Regions from separate parts of the Kitasatospora sp. NPDC056076 genome, predicted to be linked through region 3. Evidence: riboswitches for the same ligand, from Rfam matches in the RefSeq annotation. Region 3 holds a riboswitch; each other region holds the start of a gene.
What was found. Region 3 has a riboswitch for cyclic di-AMP ahead of ACFC1T_RS30380 (peptidoglycan DD-metalloendopeptidase family protein). Riboswitches for the same ligand answer to the same signal wherever they lie in the genome.
Positions count from the first base shown of each region.

Region 1 (6,010 bases), on a different contig from region 3:
AGGTGCCGGAGATCGAGGTGCTGCCCGGCTCGTACGACCTGCCGGGGGCGCGGCTGCTGGACCTCGCCTCGGTGATGGACCGGCTGCGCTCGCCGGGCGGCTGCCCGTGGGACGCCGAGCAGACCCACGAGAGCCTGGTGAAGTACCTGGTCGAGGAGGCCTACGAGCTGGTCGAGGCGATCGAGGAGGGGGACCGGGACGCGCTGCGCGAGGAGCTGGGCGACGTGCTGTTCCAGGTGTTCTTCCACGCCCGGGTCGCGGAGGAGCACCCGACCGATCCGTTCACGATCGACGACGTGGCCGGGGACATGGTCGAGAAGCTGCTGTACCGGCACCCGCACGTGTTCGGGGACGTCGAGGTGGCGGGCGCCGACGAGGCGGAGGCGAACTGGGAGCAGTTGAAGGCGGCCGAGAAGGCGGACCGGGAGTCCGTCCTGGACGGCGTGCCGGCCGGGCTGCCGGCGCTGGCGTACGCGGCGAAGCTGGTGTCCCGGGTGCGCCGGGCGGGCTTCGCGGGGGTGCCGGACGAGCCGTACGAGCTGCCGCGCGAGCTGACCGCCGAGTCGGCGGGCCGGCTGCTGCTGGCGGTGGCGCAGCGGGCGCACGACGCCGGGGTGGACGTGGACGCGGCGCTGCGCTCGGCCGCGCGCGGCTACCGGGACGCGGTGCGCGCGGCCGAGGGGCTCCGGCCGGAGTAGACCTCGGTGGCGGGTCGGCTCAGGCCGCCGTCGCCGTGCGCTCGGTGGCGCACCGCTGCGGCGGGACGAGCTCGCCGATCGCCTCGCCGATCAGGACGACCAGTTCGGCGAGGCGCTCCAGGTCGAGGTGGGCGGGCAGGTCGGCGAGGGAGACGATCCGCTCGCCCCTCGGCCCCGCCACGCAGAAGAGGTCGATCGGACCGAAGTGCTTCTCGGCGGTGTCGACCAGCGCGGCGACGTCGCTGGGCCGGCGGATGTCGCCGGAGACGCCGACCACGGGGCAGCCCGGCCGGTCGAGTTCGGAGGCGAGGTCCTCGGCGATGCCGACGTGGGTGTCGGCGATCAGCATCCCGGCGGTGCCGGCCGCGGTGAACCGGCGGGCGAGGTCGGCCCCCGAACCGCCCGCGAGTACCGCGATGACGACGACTGCTCCGCTGACCGTCATTGGTCCAGCTCCTCCCTGCGGGCGACACCGCACCGGCGCCCGCGCGTACTTCGGAGGATCGTAGGCAGGTCCTGACCCTCCGCAACAGGGATTACCCCTCAGGTGACCAGGCTCACGCCTGCCGCCCGGCCAAGAGCTGGCCAAGGCCCGTCCACGCACCGTCCACGGGCCGTCCACGGAGTGTCGGCGTTCCGCTCGCGCGCCGGTCACGGACGGTTCGCGCGGCGGTGGCCTCCGGCCGGCCGCGGGGGCGCGTGCGCCGGTGGTCCGGGCCCCTCCGGTCCAGCGGTTACGGTCGACCCATGCCAGCTCAGCCCGAGGGCGCCCAGCCCGCCGCCCAGCCCGACCCGCAGCTCTTCACCTGGGAGTTCGCCGCCGACCCGTACCCCGCCTACGCCTGGCTGCGCGAGCACGCCCCGGTGCACCGCACCACGCTGCCGAGCGGGGTGGAGGCCTGGCTGGTGACGCGCTACGCGGACGCCCGGCAGGCGCTCGCGGACGGCCGGCTCTCGAAGAACCCGGCGCACCACAGCGGGCAGGCGCACCGCACCGGCCGGGTGGGCATCCCGGGGGAGCGGCAGGCGGACCTGATGACCCACCTGCTGAACATCGACCCGCCGGACCACACCCGGCTGCGCCGCCTGGTGTCGAAGGCGTTCACGCCGCGCCGGGTGGCGGAGTTCGAGCCGCGGGTGCAGCAGCTCACCGACCGGCTGATCGACGGCTTCGCGCAGCGCGGTTCGGCGGACCTGATCCACGAGTTCGCGTTCCCGCTCCCCATCTACGCGATCTGCGACATGCTCGGCGTTCCCTCCGAGGACCAGGACGACTTCCGGGACTGGGCCGGAATGATGATCCGGCACGGGGGCGGCCAACGCGGCGGCGTGGGGCGGGCGGTGAAGCGGATGCGGGCGTACCTGCTGGAGCTGATCCACCGCAAGCGGGCGGACCTCGGGGACGACCTGATCTCCGGCCTGATCCGGGCGAGCGACCACGGCGAGCACCTGACCGAGAACGAGGCCGCCGCGATGGCCTTCATCCTCCTCTTCGCCGGGTTCGAGACGACGGTGAACCTGATCGGCAACGGGACGTACGCGCTGCTGCGCAATCCCGGGCAGCGGGCCCTGCTGCAGGAGTCGGTGGCCCGCGGCGAGACCGCGCTGCTGGAGACCGGGATCGAGGAACTCCTGCGCTACGACGGGCCGGTGGAGCTGGCGACCTGGCGGTTCGCGACCGCTCCGCTGACCATCGGCGGGGTGGAGATCCCGGTCGGGGACCCGGTGCTGGTGGTGCTGGCGGCGGCGGACCGCGATCCGGCCAGGTTCTCCGACGAGAACACCCTCGACCTGGCCCGGAGCGACAACCCGCACCTGGGGTTCGGGCACGGCATCCACTACTGCATCGGAGCCCCGCTGGCCCGGCTGGAGGGGCGGTCCGCGCTGGCCACGCTGCTTTCCCGGCTGCCGGATCTGCGGCTGGCCGAAAGCCCGGAGAATCTGCGCTGGCGGGGTGGCCTGATCATGCGTGGATTGCGCGAACTTCCGGTCGAATTCAGTCCGGAGCCCCGGTCGCCGCACAGTCGTCCTGAGGCCACGACACGCTGACGAAGCATCCGGAACCGGCCACCGGCGGTGGTATGAACGCTCATCAAACCGGACAAAGCCCCGCCGTTGGTAGGCGATCGAACACGGGCCGTAATTCTTGTGTGATGTCGGTGATATGAGCTTGTGATTCGTCTGAGGATCTGTCTAGTCTCCGTGGAGTTCGCAGCTGCGGACCTCGTGCGCGGACGCCGAATCCTGCCCGCCGCGTCACGGGAAACCGACCAGAACCCTGGGCAGGGGCGGGGGAACCAGGTTTGTTGCCGTTCCTCCACGGCTCGGGGTGAAGCCGCCCGCGCGGAATCGATTCCGCAGACGGCGGCCGGGCCACCTCCCGGTCCGAACCCGACAGCTCACCTCGCAGGCGTGCGGAGAGGGACCTTCATGCTGTTCGTTGGAACCGGCCGTCATCGCCGTCGCACCCAGGCCGAGAAGGCCATCGCCGTCGCCGGTGTGGCCGGCGTCGGACTCGCACTGCCGCTCCTCTCCGCCACCGGCGCCTCCGCCGCCCCGGCCTCCGTCTGGGACTCCGTCGCCCAGTGCGAGAGCGGCGGCAACTGGAGCATCAACACCGGCAACGGCTTCTCCGGCGGCCTCCAGTTCACCCCCAGCACCTGGAAGGCGTACGGCGGCACCGCGTACGCGGCGCAGGCCAACCAGGCCAGCAAGGGGCAGCAGATTGCCGTCGCCGAGAAGGTCCTCGCCTCGCAGGGCCCCGGCGCCTGGCCGGTCTGCTCCCAGAAGGCGGGCCTGAGCAAGGGCGGCGCCCCGGCCGAGGTGGACACCTCCTCGGACGCCAAGCCGCAGAAGCAGCAGGCCCAGAAGCAGGCACCCAAGCAGCAGGCCCCCAAGGCCGCCGCCAAGCCCGCCCAGCCGAAGCCGGTCCAGCAGTACGCGCCGAAGCACGCCGCGCCGAAGCAGGTCGAGCAGCCCGCCGCCCCGTCGGCGCAGCAGTACGCCCCCAAGCACGCCGCCCCGAGGGCCGCGCAGGCCCCGGCCGCCACGACCGGCCACGACTACACCGTCCGGGACGGTGACACCCTGTCGGGCATCGCCACCGCCCAGGGCGTGTCCGGCGGCTGGCAGGCGCTCTACGACGGCAACCGCACCACGGTCGGCGGCAACCCGGACATGATCGTGCCCGGCCAGGTCCTGCACCTGGGCTGAGCCGGACCGTTCCACGGCGAACGACACGCTGGACACGTAGGGGGCCGCGCCCGGCGGCCCCCTACGTCCGCGTTCGCCGGCCCCGATGGACGCCCCGGTGGGACGCACCGGGACGAGCAGGTGAACTACCGGTGGGTAGCCGGGCCACACGGTGAGACGCAGCCCGGGCCGAGGTGGCCCCGGGAGCCCGGGCGGTTAGGCTCTGGTCGTAACGACTCCGCAATCGTCCGGCCGACAGCACCACCCGCCGCCGGACCCTGCTTCCGCAAGGAGATGCTTCGTGCCGTCCATCGATGTCGTCGTAGCCCGTGAAATCCTCGACTCCCGCGGCAACCCCACGGTCGAGGTCGAGGTCGGCCTCGACGACGGCAGCACGGGTCGTGCCGCTGTTCCGTCGGGTGCCTCGACCGGCGCCTTCGAGGCGCTCGAACTGCGCGACGGCGACAAGAACCGCTACTTCGGCAAGGGCGTGGAGAAGGCCGTCCTGGCCGTCATCGAGCAGATCGGCCCGGAGCTGGTCGGCTACGACGCCACTGAGCAGCGCCTGATCGACCAGGCCATGCTCGACCTGGACGCCACCCCGGACAAGTCCTCGCTCGGCGCCAACGCCATCCTGGGCGTCTCGCTGGCCGTCGCGCACGCCGCCTCCGAGGCCAGCGACCTGCCGCTGTTCCGCTACCTGGGCGGCCCGAACGCCCACGTCCTGCCGGTCCCGATGATGAACATCCTCAACGGCGGCTCGCACGCGGACTCCAACGTCGACATCCAGGAGTTCATGATCGCTCCGATCGGCGCGGAGTCCTTCTCCGAGGCCGTCCGCTGGGGCGTCGAGGTCTACCACACCCTCAAGGGCGTGCTGAAGGAGCGCGGCCTGTCCACCGGCCTCGGCGACGAGGGCGGCTTCGCGCCGAACCTGGACAGCAACCGCGAGGCCCTGGACCTCATCACCGAGGCCATCCAGAAGGCCGGCTACGTGCCCGGCCGCGACATCGCGCTGGCCCTGGACGTCGCCGCCTCCGAGTTCTTCCAGGACGGTGCCTACCAGTTCGAGGGCAAGGCCCTGTCGGCCGCCGAGCTCATCGAGTACTACGCCGAGCTGGTCGCCTCCTACCCGCTGGTCTCCATCGAGGACCCGCTGGACGAGTCGGACTGGGACGGCTGGAAGGCCATGACCGTCAAGCTGGGCGACAAGGTCCAGCTGGTCGGCGACGACCTGTTCGTCACCAACCCGGCCCGCCTGGCCAAGGGCATCGAGACCGGCACCGCCAACGCGCTGCTGGTGAAGGTGAACCAGATCGGCTCGCTGACCGAGACCCTGGACGCCGTCGAGCTGGCCCAGCGCAACGGCTACCGCTGCATGATGTCGCACCGCTCCGGCGAGACCGAGGACGTCACCATCGCCGACCTGGCCGTCGCCACCAACTGCGGCCAGATCAAGACCGGTGCCCCGGCCCGCTCCGAGCGCGTCGCCAAGTACAACCAGCTGCTGCGCATCGAGGAGATCCTCGACGACGCCGCCGAGTACGCCGGCCGCGGCGCCTTCCCGCGGTTCAAGCACGAGGGCTGAGCGCGCCCGGGCCGGGCGGCGTCCGGCCCTGATCCGGGGGCCCGAGGCCCCCGGTAGCGCACGCCTGACCGGTGCCCCGCCGCTCACCCCGTAGGGTGGACGGCGGGGCACCGTCGCGACCAGGAGGGGATACGGGAGATGGCTGGCTGGAGGATCCCGGGCTTGGCGGCCCGGCCTCGGTTCACGAGCCGGGCGACCGTCCTCGTCCTGGTGCTCTGCTCGCTGGTGGCGATCCTGGCCTACCCCACGCGGCAGTTCATCTCCCAGCGCGCCGAGATCTCCGCCCAGCGGGCGAAGGCCGACCACGCGCGCCAGCAGGTCGACCAGCTGCGCCGGGACAAGGCGCGCTGGCAGGACCCGGAGTACGTCAAGGCGCAGGCCCGCGCCCGGCTGCACTACGCGGTGCCGGGGGAGACCCCGTACATCGCGGTGGACCCGGCCGGTCCGGCCGCCCGGCCCTCCGCGCCGGCCGGTTCGGCCACCGCCGCCGCCGACGCGGCCGCCGGCCCGGCGAAGGCCGACAAGCCCTGGT
Region 1 is NZ_JBHJWG010000006.1:9,502-15,511, forward strand. Features, by position in the region: gene ACFC1T_RS06825 (MazG family protein) at 1-698, shown strand, start outside; gene ACFC1T_RS06830 (SDR family NAD(P)-dependent oxidoreductase) at 718-1,143, opposite strand; gene ACFC1T_RS06835 (cytochrome P450) at 1,446-2,747, shown strand; cyclic di-AMP (ydaO/yuaA leader) riboswitch at 2,957-3,127, shown strand; gene ACFC1T_RS06840 (transglycosylase family protein) at 3,129-3,911, shown strand; gene eno (phosphopyruvate hydratase) at 4,192-5,478, shown strand; gene ACFC1T_RS06850 (septum formation initiator family protein) at 5,641-6,010, shown strand, end outside.
Region 1: linked by a shared signal. The riboswitch ahead of ACFC1T_RS06840 (transglycosylase family protein) and the one ahead of ACFC1T_RS30380 (peptidoglycan DD-metalloendopeptidase family protein) in region 3 are both predicted to bind cyclic di-AMP.

Region 2 (6,010 bases), on a different contig from region 3:
AGCGCTCGGCCGTCGAGTCGCTCACCCCGGCCGACGACGAGGCCGTCGAGGCGATGCACTGGACCCGCGACCTGCTGCGCGACCCGCGGCTGGACGGCACCTGGCAGCGGGTCCATGCCGCGTCGGAGGCGCGGCTGCGGGGCGTGCTGGCCGCCCGCTGTCCGGACGGCGCCGATCCGCTGGAGGTCCGGCTGGCCGCTGCGGCGGCCACGGCGGCGATCCGGGTGGCCCTGGAGCAGTGGGCCGGCTCCGACGCCGCCGTCACCGGCCCCGGCTCCCCGCAGGACCTCGGCGCCCGCTGCATGCGCGAACTCACGGCGGGGCTGCGCCTGTGGGATCGGCCGGCGGGGGAGTGGCGACCCAGCGGTGAGCGGATGACAGCGGACGGATGACAGCAGCCGGATGACGGATAACAGATAGCGGCGAACAGATGACAGAGAACAACTTTCGAAATCTGTTATCTGTTATCCGTTCGCTGTCATCTGTTATCTGAAAGTTGAAATCTGTCATCTGTTCGCCGCTTGCCCACAGCCCCCGATCAGCTTCCTCCCAGCTCCCGCTAGGGTTGGTGCGCGCGCCCCGGTGGGGGAACCGGGGTGACCTCCTCGGATGTCCCTGAGTGGAGGGGGCGGGAGTTCGAGGCGTGGGAGCAACTGGAACATGGGTCTGACGAGCCACAAGGTGCTGGCACTGGCCGTGCTGATGGCGGTCGTGGTGATGGTCGGCACGGTCTGGCTCTGGCCCAGACTCGCCCGGAAGAGCTGGCAGGCGGTGCTCGGCCGCATCGGCGCGCTGCTCGCGACTCAGCTGGCGGTGCTCGCCGCGCTCGGGCTGGTGGCAAACAACTACTTCGCCTTCTACAGCAGTTGGGACGACCTGATGGGCACGGGCAGCACCGGCCCGGTCGTCATCCACAACAAGGCGGACGCCTCCGGCCGACTGCTGGTCGAGACCATAGGCCAGGCGTCGGTCAAGGGCGGCGGCGCGATGGGCCGTGAGCCCAGCCAGTCCGGCGAGATCCGCAAGGTCCGGATCGACGGCAAGGAGAGCCGGCTGTCGACCGAGGGCTTCGTCTACCTGCCGCCGCAGTACTTCCAGCCCGAGTACGCGCAGAAGCAGTTCCCGGCCGTGATCGTCAGCACCGGATTCCCAGGAATCGCCGAGAACCTGATCACCCGCTTCAACTACCCGGGCGCCGCGCTCAAGCTGCTGCAGGAGGGCCGGATGCAGCCGACCGTCATGGTCCTGATGCGTCCCTCGCCCGCCCTGCCGCAGGACACCGAGTGCGAGGACATCCCGGGCGGCGCCCAGTCCGACACGTACTTCACCAAGGACGTCCCGTCGGCGATCCAGGCCAGCTACCGGGTCTCGGCCGACCCCCGGGCCTGGGCCTTCATGGGCAACTCCACCGGCGGCTACTGCGCGCTCAAGCTGGCCATGCGCCACCCGGACGTCTTCCCGACCGCCGTGTCCCTGTCCGGGTACTACGAGGCGGCCGACGACCCGACCACCGGCGACCTCTTCGGCGGCAGCAAGCAGCGCCGCGACGAGGCCGACCTGATGTGGCGGTTGAAGAACCTGCCGCAGCCGGACGTCTCCGTGCTGCTGGCCGGCACCAAGAAGGGCGACGGCAACTACAAGCACGACACCGAGGCGTTCATCGACGCCGCGAGGAGCCCGATGAAGGTCTCCTACAGCATGCTCGAGAACGGCGGCCACAACTTCGAGACCTGGAGCGCCCTGCTGCCGTCCTCGCTGGAGTGGCTGTCCCAGCACCTCAAGGTCCCGAACCAGCCGGGCCACCCGGGCCAGACCGTCTGACGGCGCCGCCCGCGGAACGCACCGAACCCCCGGAAGCCTCGGCTCCCGGGGGTTCGGTGCGTTCCGGCGCCGGTCAGGCGACCCGTTCCAGCGTCCCGGTGTGCAGCTGGCCGACCCGGCCGCCCTCGCCCTCGAAGGTCCAGAAGGCCCGTACGGTCAGCGCGTTGAGGTCCATCACGTGACTGACGGTGATCCCGCTCTGTTCCGTCCAGCTGATGAAGTAGATCTCCGGCGCGACCTCGGCGACGTGCAGTCGCACGTCCTCCCACTGGCCCGCCGACTCACCGAGGCCCTCCCAGCGCAGCCGGGTGCCGTCGGCCGAGTAGGAGTTGCGGAAGGCCGCGCCGTTGTCGGCCCGGAAGACGTAGGTACGGCCGGCGAAGGCGGGCAGGGGCGCGGTCATGGTGGGGCGGAACCTCTTCTCTGGAACGGGGGACGGGTCGTACGGCTCCGGCCGGTGCTCTTGTGCACCGCGGAAAATCCCAGGGCTCCAATTTATCCGATGGGGCGGACTCGGGCGGCTCCACGCCACGGCGGTCACGCACGGTCCGCCACCGCGGCACCGCGCACCGTGTGTGACCGGCAGCCCGGGGGGCCCAGCGGGGCCGCGGGTTGGCGTCGGCTCCATTGATCAACTCGGCCGCCACGCAGCGTCGTTGATCGACACCACTGTGAGCTGCGCGACAACCGGCCCCATGAGGTTGTCCGTCCACGGACGGCCTGCCTAGCCTGCAGTCGTCGTCCGCTGTCGCGGACCCCGCCGCCGGGACGCCGAGTCCCGTCCACCCGCCGGCGAGTACCCGAGCACCACAGCGGACGGGAGCGGGGGAACCAAGGTCAGCGCCCGGCCCGTACGCACCAGCGTGCGGGGCGTGGCTAGGGGTGAAGCCGCTCCACAGGCGGCCGGGCAACTGCAGCCCGAATCCGACAGCTCACCTCGCAGGCGTGGCAGAGGACCCCCATGCACCAGCCTGCCCGGCGCCGTCGCGCGCCCCGCCACGCCCGTCCGTCCCGCCGCGGCCGCAACGCCGCCCTCGCCACGACCGGGGCGCTCGCCATCACCGGCGCCGGCCTGCTCGGTCTGCCGTCCGTCTCCGGCGCCCAGGCCGCCACCGGCCCGACCGTCACCCAGGACCGGCTCGCCCCGGCCACCATGGTCGCCGGCAGGGCCGGCACCGCCTCGCTGGCCCTGCACTCCTCGTCCTGCTTCACCGCCAAGACCGTCGGCGTCGGCGTCCGTGACGCGCGCGGCACCAACCTGGACTTCCCGGGCAACGCGAGCAACGTGCAGATCTGCCCCGGCGGACTCACCTACACCAGCGCCGCCCGCACCCTGGCCGCCGGGACGTACACCCAGTTCGGCTTCTGGCAGGACCTCGGCGGCGCCTGGCACAACCTGCCCTCGCAGCAGCTGGTGGTCTCGGCCACGGGTACGCCCACGCCGGCCCCGTCCCCGACGGCGACCCCGACGGCGAAGCCCACCGCGACTCCGACCGCGACCGCGAGCCCGACGGCGAAGCCCACCGCGACCGCGTCCCCCACCGCGAGCCCGACCGCGACGCCGACCGCGACGCCGACCCCCACCGCCACGGCCACCCCGACGACCCCGGCGCCGTCCTCCCTGATCGCCGGCAAGTCGCTGACCTGGTCCGACGAGTTCAACAGCCCGATCAACTGGGGCCAGCGCTGGGTCGGCGACAAGAGCACCTCGTACAAGTACGGGAACCACAACCCGGACGACAACAAGCTCGACTGGCTGAACAAGAACAACGTCACCGTCGCGAACGGCGTCGCCACCTTCACCGCCACCCCGGGCGGGCCGACGCTGGAGAACGGCAAGCAGTCCTGGAACACCGGCTTCCTGACCACCGAGGGCTCCGCCGAGGGCTTCCAGGTCAAGACCGGCGACTACGCCGAGACCCGGGTCAAGCTGCCCGCCGGCACCGGCGCCTGGCCCGCCCTGTGGACCTGGAAGAACGGCAACGGGGAGATCGACTCCTTCGAGTACCACCCCGACAACCCGAACCTGCTGGAGCTGACCAACCACGTCAACCCCGGCAACCCCGACTACTACACCGACGCGGGCGCCATCGGCACCGACCAGTGGGTGACCATCGGCACCTACTACGGCGCCAACTCGGTGGACTGGTACGTCAACGGCGTCAAGGTGTTCTCGGACGGCAAGGGCGTCGGAGCCAACTTCTCGGCGTACCTGATCCTCAACCTCTCGGTGAGCGCCGGCAAGTACCACCCGGCGCCGCAGGGGAACGCCCCGATCACCATGGCCGCCGACTACGTCCGCGTCTACCGGTAACCACGTCTACCGGTAACCACGAGCCCGCCCCATCGGTCAACGGAGGTCCGGCAGCCGCTCGCCGGACGGCCGGTGACCGGTGGGGCGATCCGGTCCGTCAGTCGCCCGCCGTCTCGACGACCCTGATGTCGAACTCCTCCCGGTGGCCCCTGCCGCCCGGGTCGTCCGCGCTGCGCACCTCGACCGAGCCGCCCTCCAGAACCCCGAGCGGCAGGTTGTCGGAGAGCCGGACCGGGACGAGGGCGGTCACGCTGCGCCCGTCCGGCAGCCCGGGACCGAACACGCAGCGCACCTGCCTGCCGCGCGAGACGACCGCACAGTCCTCGGGGTAGTACGGGCCCTCCGGGGTCACCCCGTCCGGCAGGGTGACCGTGATCGTGAGCGGTGAGGCGGTGGTGTCCGGGCCGAGATTGGCCACGAAGGCGTGGATGGTGGTGGCGCCGCCGGGCGGGGCCGGATCCGGGTCGATCCGGACCACCTCCAGGTGGGAGCGGGACGTCTTGGCGACCACGGCGGGCAGAGTGGACGCCTCGGGCGCCCCCGGCGCGACGGTCCCCAGATCCGGACGCGGCACCGGGTGCCGCACCGCCCAGGAGGGCCCGGCGGCCAGCGCGGCCACCGCGCAGCCCGCCGTCACCGCCGCCAGCAATCCGGCCCGGCCGAACCTCCTGCGCCCCGCGCCGCCCCGTACTCCGTGCTGCTCCACGCCGCTCACCCTGTTCCCGTGCTCCGGCGGCCCGCACCGTCGCGGGCCGCGTCCGCACCAGGGTGTCCGAGCCGCCGCCGCGAGGGCGCCGCAACTCGCCCACCGCCACTCGAACGGCGGGGGCACCGGTCATGGCCCGATCGCTCTTGCCGGTCAAGGCGGTTGACGGAGCGTCAGGGTGCCAGGACCTGCCCCAGCCGGGCCGCGATCTGGTGCATCACCGGCACCAGTGCGGACGCCCCCGCCTGCTCCTCCAGCGCCCGGATCCGGGCCTCCGGGCCGGAGACGGAGAGCGCGGTGGGCGTCGGCGCGCCCGGGACGGCGAGCGCGATGCAGCGGACGCCGATCTCCTGCTCCTGGTCGTCCACCACGTACCCGCGCTCGCGCGCCTCGGCGAGCTGGTCCATCAGCTCCTGCGGGTCGGTGAGGGTGTACTCGGTGTGGGCGGGCAGCGGGTTGGGGCCCAGGACCGCGCGCGCCTCGTCCTCGGGGAGCTGGGCGAGCAGCGCCTTGCCGACGCCGGTGCAGTGCGGCTGCACCCGCCGGCCGACCTCGGTGAACATCCGCATCGAGCGCCGCGACTGCACCTGCCCGACGTACACCACCTCGCCGCCCTCCAGTACCGCGAGGTTGGCGGTCTCGCCGGTGGCCTCCATGAGTTCGGCCAGGTACGGGCGGGCCCAGCTGCCGAGCAGGCGGCCGGCGGTCTCGCCGAGCCGGATCAGCCGGGGGCCGAGGGTGTAGCGGCGGGCGGTGTCCTGGCGGACATAGCCCTGCTGGACGAGGGTACGAACCAGTCGGTGGATGGTCGGCATCGGGAGGCCGGAGCTGGTGGAGAGCTCACTGAGGGTGGCCACGCCGCCCGAGTCGGCCAGCGCCTCCAGGAGTTGGAAGGCGCGCTCGACGGACTGCACGCCGCCGCTCGCGCGGTCGGCGCCTGTCGTCGATGCTGTGTCGGGGGTCGCAACCACCGGCGTTCCCTTCGCTGTCGGGGAGGAGTAGAGTCCCGGCGACCTCTTCAACAAACCGTTGAAATTCTGTATCGCGGAAACTAGTCTCCACCTTACAGAATCGAACCCGCCGACAGGCGGGTAACGATCGAGGAAGTTCCCGAGGAAGTTCCCACCGGAGCTCCCTTCGCCAGGCTCAACCGTCTTAGGAGTGTCCTG
Region 2 is NZ_JBHJWG010000028.1:76,305-82,314, forward strand. Features, by position in the region: gene ACFC1T_RS23115 (TetR/AcrR family transcriptional regulator) at 1-392, shown strand, start outside; gene ACFC1T_RS23120 (alpha/beta hydrolase) at 661-1,821, shown strand; gene ACFC1T_RS23125 (MoaF N-terminal domain-containing protein) at 1,895-2,224, opposite strand; cyclic di-AMP (ydaO/yuaA leader) riboswitch at 2,668-2,775, shown strand; gene ACFC1T_RS23130 (hypothetical protein) at 2,783-4,135, shown strand; gene ACFC1T_RS23135 (hypothetical protein) at 4,233-4,841, opposite strand; gene ACFC1T_RS23140 (IclR family transcriptional regulator) at 5,015-5,812, opposite strand.
Region 2: linked by a shared signal. The riboswitch ahead of ACFC1T_RS23130 (hypothetical protein) and the one ahead of ACFC1T_RS30380 (peptidoglycan DD-metalloendopeptidase family protein) in region 3 are both predicted to bind cyclic di-AMP.

Region 3 (6,010 bases):
TGCTCCCGCAGCTGCTCGCGACCGCCCGGGCGGTGTCGGCCGACTGCGGCCGCCCCGATCACAACTGACGAACCGTCACCGAACAGTCACCGACCGCAAGGAGTCCCGACCCCGATGTCCTCCGACAAGACCGAGATCCGCACCGACGGCGCCCCGGCCCCGGCCTGGATGTTCTCCCAGGGCGTCCGCAAGGGCCCGATCCTCCAGGTCTCCGGCCAGGGCCCGCAGGATCCGGCGACCGGCGAGTACCTCCACCACGGCGACGTGAAGGCGCAGACCCGCCGCACCCTGGAGAACGTCAAGGCCATCGTCGAGGCCGGCGGCGCCACCATCGAGGACGTGGTGATGTTCCGCGTCTACCTCACCAAGCGCGCCGACTTCCCGCTGATGAACGAGGTCTACGCCGAGTTCATCGAGGAGAACGTCAAGCCCGGCGGGGTGAAGCCGTGCCGCACCACGATCTTCGTCGAACTGCCGCAGGAGCCGATGCTGGTGGAGATCGACGCCCAGGCCGTCATCGGCTGACCACCTGACCGCCTGACCGCCCGGCGGCCTGACGGCCCGACGGCCCGACCCGCCGCCACGACACCCCGAGGGCCCGGACGCCACCAACGCGTCCGGGCCCTCGGCGCATCCCCACCCCGCCACGCCGCCGCGCCACCGCCCGCCCACTTGCCACACCTCCAGGGGGACATTAGGTTAGCCTCACCTAACCAACAGGAGGTCCGTTCATGAGCATCACCGCCGGTGACGCCGAGGTGCCCGAGCCCACCACCGCCGAGCGGGTCCGCAGCCTGCTCAGCGCGGCCTCCTCGCTCACCGTCCGCGCCCTCGGCGAGCACCACGACCTGGACACCCCGGTCTCCGTCCACGGCTCCCGGCTGCGCCTGCGCGCCCCGCTGGACGCCCCGCTCGTCGCGGCCCTCGCCGGCGCCACCGCCACCGACGGCCTGGCCGTCGTGCTCGACGTCACCGACGTCTCCCCCGTGGCGGTCCGCGACCGCATCCGCGGCCGGCTCACCCTGGCCGGCCGGCTGCACCTGGCCCACCTCGCCGACGACGGCCTCAGCGTCCACCTGCGGGTCGACGTCGCCCACGCCGTCCTCGCCACCCCGTACGGCACCGGCGCGCTCACCGCCGCCGACCTCTCCCTCGCCGCCCCCGACCCGCTGGCCCGTCACGAGGCCGCCCTGCTCACCCACCTGGCCGACGACCACGCCGACGCCCTCGACCTGCTCACCCGGCTGCTCGACCCGGCACTGCTCACCCACGGCCCGGCCGTCCGCCCGCTCGCCCTGGACCGCCACGGCCTGGTGCTGCGCCTGGACCACTCGCACGGCCACCGCGACGTCCGCCTGGTCTTCCCCGAGCCCGCCCGCGACACCGAGGACTTCGGCCACCGGATGCACGACCTGATGGCCGCCGCCGAACACGGCCTCCCGGCCCGCCGCACCTGACGCCGCCGCAGTCGGCGCAGTCAGCGCAGTCAGCGCGAATACGAGACGTACCCGTGGACCACGACGACCGAGCGGAAAACGGCAGCGGCCGGCCCGGCCGTACGAGAGGTTGTCCCGTACGGCCGGGCCGGCCTTGGGCGTGTCCCGCGCCCAGGTCCACCGGTGCGGCGATCACCCGGTCGAGCGGTCACCCGACATGACCATCCCGGGCGTCGATTCGCCCCGCACCAGCGGTGGTTCACACGTTCCTGCGGAAGGACCCGGAGGGTCAGAGCGCGACGCCGTGCGCCCGCAGGTAGGCGACCGGGTCGATGTCCGAGCCGTACTCGGAACCGGTACGGATCTCGAAGTGCAGGTGCGGGCCGGTCACGTTGCCGGTCGCACCGGAGAGACCGAGCTGCTGGCCGGCGGTGACGGTCTGACCGACGCTCACGCCGATCGAGGACAGGTGCGCGTACTGGGCGTACTTGCCGTCGGCGAGCTTGATCTCGACCTCGTTGCCGTAGGCGCCGTCGCTGCCGGCCTTCACCACGACACCGTTGGCGACGGCGCGCAGCGGGGTGCCGGTGGAGGCGACGAAGTCCTGGCCGGTGTGGTGGCCGGAGGCCCACATCGAGCCGGCCACGCCGTAGGCCTCGCCCAGCACGGGGTTGGCGAGCGGGGCGACGTAGCCGGAGGTGGCGGCGACCGGGGCCGCGGTCACGGCCTGGGCCGGGGCGGCGGTCTGAACCTGGGTCTGCACCTGGGCGCCGGGCTTGGCGGCCTCGGTCCGGACCTGCACCTGGGAGTCCGCGGCAGCGGAGGTGTCCTGGGTGACCGGCGCGGCGGACTTCGCCGGAGCGGCCGGCTTGGCCGGGGCGGCGGCGTGACCGGCGAGGGCCAGCTGCTGACCGGGGAAGATCAGGTTCGGGTCGGCGCCGACCACCGAGCGGTTCTGCTCGTACAGCGCGTGCCAGCCGCCCTCGACGTTCTTGGCGTCGGCGATCTTCGACAGGGTGTCACCGCTGACGACGCGGTAGCTCTGCTGGGCGGCCGGGGCGGCAGCCGGAGCGGCGGCCCCGGAAGCGGCCGGGGCGGTGGTGGCCGCCGGGGCGGTGTGCGCCTGGGCGCTCATCGCGGTCACGAGCGGCAGGACGAACGAGGCCCCGGTGACGGCGGTGGCGATGCCGATGCGGGCGGCACGGGGCAGGGCGATACGACGAGCCTGTGCAGGCATGGAATTTTCCTCTCCGACGCCTGCGAGGTGAGCTGTCGGGTTCGGGCTGGAGTTGCCCGGCCGCATGTGCGGCTTCACCCCAAGCCGGCCCTGGTGGTCCGCGCCCGAAAAGGCGCGAACTCCGGTCCGGCGACTTACCTGTGGGTCCCCCGCTCCTGCCGTACAGAGTTCGGTGCGAGCCACCGGGCAGCGGCAGGACTCGGCGTTCCACCCGGTGGATCCGTCCGGACTGGCCGGGCGGTCGCTGAACTAAAACTCATCCGTTCGGGTGAAGCAATGTCGATCTCTTGAATCGGCAACAACCCCCGCGGCCCCGTCACCCTCCGAATGATCCCTTGCACGCTCCGTGCACGATCCATTCACCCGGCGCCACTGATCCACCACCCTGCGCCGCCGGGACCACCCCCGTGCGACCGTCCGTTCACGCACCGCCACCGACCGACACACCACCCGGTGACCCTTGTCACGTACGCCCCGGCGGGCGCAGGATTCGGCCCGTGGCCACCTCTCAAGCCGGCACTCTGCGCCTGGGCACCGCGCAGGGCCGCTGGGTACTCCTCGCGACAGTGCTCGGCTCCAGCATGGCGATGCTCGACGGCACCGTCGTCAACGTCGCCCTGCCCCGGATCGGCGCCGACCTCGGCGCCTCCCTCGCCTCCCTGCAATGGACCCTGAACGCCTATCTGCTCACCCTGGCCGGCCTGATCCTGCTCGGCGGCGCCCTCGGCGACCGCTACGGACGGCGCCGGGTCTTCCTGATCGGCGTGGTCTGGTTCGCCGTCGCCTCCGCGGCCTGCGCCGCAGCGCCGACCATCCACGTGCTGATCGCCGCCCGCGCCGTCCAGGGCATCGGCGGCGCGCTGCTCACCCCGGGCTCGCTGGCCATGCTCCAGGCGGTCTTCCACCCGGACGACCGCTCGGCGGCGGTCGGCCTCTGGTCCGGCCTGGGCGGGGTGTCGGCGGCCGTCGGCCCCTTCCTCGGCGGCTGGCTGGTGGACGGCCCGGGCTGGCGCTGGATCTTCCTGCTGAACCTGCCGCTGGCTGCCGCCGTGATCGCGGTGACCTCCCGTTACGTCCCGGAGAGCCGGGACGAGTCCGCCGCCGGCCGCTTCGACGTGCCCGGCGCCCTGCTCGCCGCCCTCGCGCTCGGCGCCGTCACCTACGCGCTCACCGCCGCCGGGGAGGGACTGTCCCCCGCCGTCTGGGTCACCGGTGCGATCGGCCTGCTACTGGCCGCCGCCTTCGTGGCCGTCGAGCGGCGCACGCCCGACCCGATGCTGCCGCTCGGCCTGTTCTCCTCCCGGCTGTTCACCGCCGTGAACCTGGTCACCCTCTGCGTCTACGCGGCGTTCAGCGGGGTCTTCTTCCTGCTGGTGGTGCAGCTGCAGATCGTCTCGGGCTTCTCCCCGCTGGTCTCCGGCTTCGCCCTGGTGCCGATCACGGTGCTGATGCTGACCCTGTCCGCGCGCGCCGGGCGGCTCGGCAAGCGGATCGGCCCGCGCGTCCCGCTCACCGTCGGCCCGCTGCTGTGCGCCGCCGGGGTGCTGCTGATGCTGCGCACCGGCCCCGGCTCCTCCTACTGGGCGGACGTGCTGCCCGCGGTCGCGGTGATGGGCTCCGGGATGACGCTGCTGGTCGCCCCGCTGACCGCCACCGTGCTGGCCGCCGTCGAGGTGCGGCACGCGGGCATCGCCAGCGGCGTCAACAACGCCGCCGCCCGCGCGGCCGGGCTGCTCGCGGTCGCCGCCCTGCCGGCCCTGGCCGGACTGAGCGGCGACGCCTACCGGGTGCCCTCCGCGGTGGACTCCGCCTTCCACACCGCGATGCTGATCTGTGCCGGCCTGCTGGCCGCCGGCGGGCTGATCGCCTTCGCCACCGTCCGGGGCAATGTGCTGGCGCCGGAGGAGGAGCACCCGGTGGCCGAGCCGAACTGCGACTGGCCCTGCGCCACCACCACCCCGCCGCTCGACCCGGGCCGCCCCCGGACGCACGAGGGCCCCGCCACCGGAACGGCGGCAGGGCCCTCGCCAGAGAACTGACTCCTCGTCAGAGGATGTCGCCGGGGGCGTACTTGGCCGCCTCCGGGTAGGCCGCCGCGACGGCCTCCACCTGACGGACGACCTCGGCGACCTGCGCCCCGGCCGCACCGGTGAAGGACAGCCGGTCGGCGAGCAGCGCGTCCAGCCCGGCCCGGTCCAGCGGGATCCGCTCGTCGGCGGCGAGGCGGTCCAGCAGCTCGTTCTCCCGGGCGCCGGCGCGCATCGCCAGCGCCGAGGCGACGGCGTGCTCCTTGATGACCTCGTGGCCGGTCTCCCGGCCGACGCCCGCGCGCACCGCGCCCATCAGCACCTTGGTGGTGGCCAGGAACGGCAGGTAGCGGTCCAGCTCGGCCTCGATCACGGCCGGGAAGGCGCCGAACTCGTCCAGGACGGTGAGGAAGGTCTCCAGCAGGCCGTCGAAGGCGAAGAAGGCGTCCGGCAGCGCGACCCGGCGCACCACGGAGCAGGAGACGTCGCCCTCGTTCCACTGGTCGCCGGCCAGCTCGCCGGTCATCGACGCGTAACCGCGCAGGATGACGGCCAGGCCGTTGACGCGCTCGCAGGAGCGGGTGTTCATCTTGTGCGGCATCGCGGAGGAGCCGACCTGGCCCTCCTTGAAGCCCTCCGTGACCAGCTCGTGGCCGGCCATCAGGCGGATGGTCTTGGCCAGGCTGGACGGCGCGGCGGCCAGCTGGACGAGGGCGGTGAGCACCTCGAAGTCCAGCGAGCGCGGGTAGACCTGGCCGACGCTGGTCAGCACGTGGTCGAAGCCGAGGTGGCCGGCGACCCGGCGCTCCAGCTCGACCAGCTTCTCGGTGTCGCCGCCGAGCAGGTCCAGCATGTCCTGGGCGGTGCCGACCGGGCCCTTGATCCCGCGCAGCGGGTAGCGGGCGATCAGCTCCTCCAGGCGGCGGAAGGCGACCAGCAGCTCGTCGGTGATCGACGCGAAGCGCTTGCCCAGGGTGGTGGCCTGCGCGGCCACGTTGTGCGAACGGCCGGCCATGACCAGCTCGGAGTGCTGGGCGGACAACTTGGCCAGGCGCACCAGGACGGCGACCGTACGGTCCCGGACGTGCTCCAGGGACTGGCGGATCTGCAGCTGCTCGACGTTCTCGGTCAGGTCCCGGGACGTCATGCCCTTGTGGATCTGCTCGTGGCCGGCGAGCTCGCTGAACTCCTCGATCCGGGCCTTCACGTCGTGGCGGGTGACCCGCTCACGGGCGGCGATCGAGCCGAGGTCGACCTGGTCGACCACCCGCTCGTAGTCGGCGACGGCATTCGCGGGCACCTCGACACCG
Region 3 is NZ_JBHJWG010000046.1:34,429-40,438, reverse strand. Features, by position in the region: gene ACFC1T_RS30395 (IclR family transcriptional regulator) at 1-68, shown strand, start outside; gene ACFC1T_RS30390 (RidA family protein) at 115-525, shown strand; gene ACFC1T_RS30385 (DUF2470 domain-containing protein) at 732-1,457, shown strand; gene ACFC1T_RS30380 (peptidoglycan DD-metalloendopeptidase family protein) at 1,726-2,673, opposite strand; cyclic di-AMP (ydaO/yuaA leader) riboswitch at 2,676-2,858, opposite strand; gene ACFC1T_RS30375 (MFS transporter) at 3,171-4,712, shown strand; gene purB (adenylosuccinate lyase) at 4,720-6,010, opposite strand, start outside.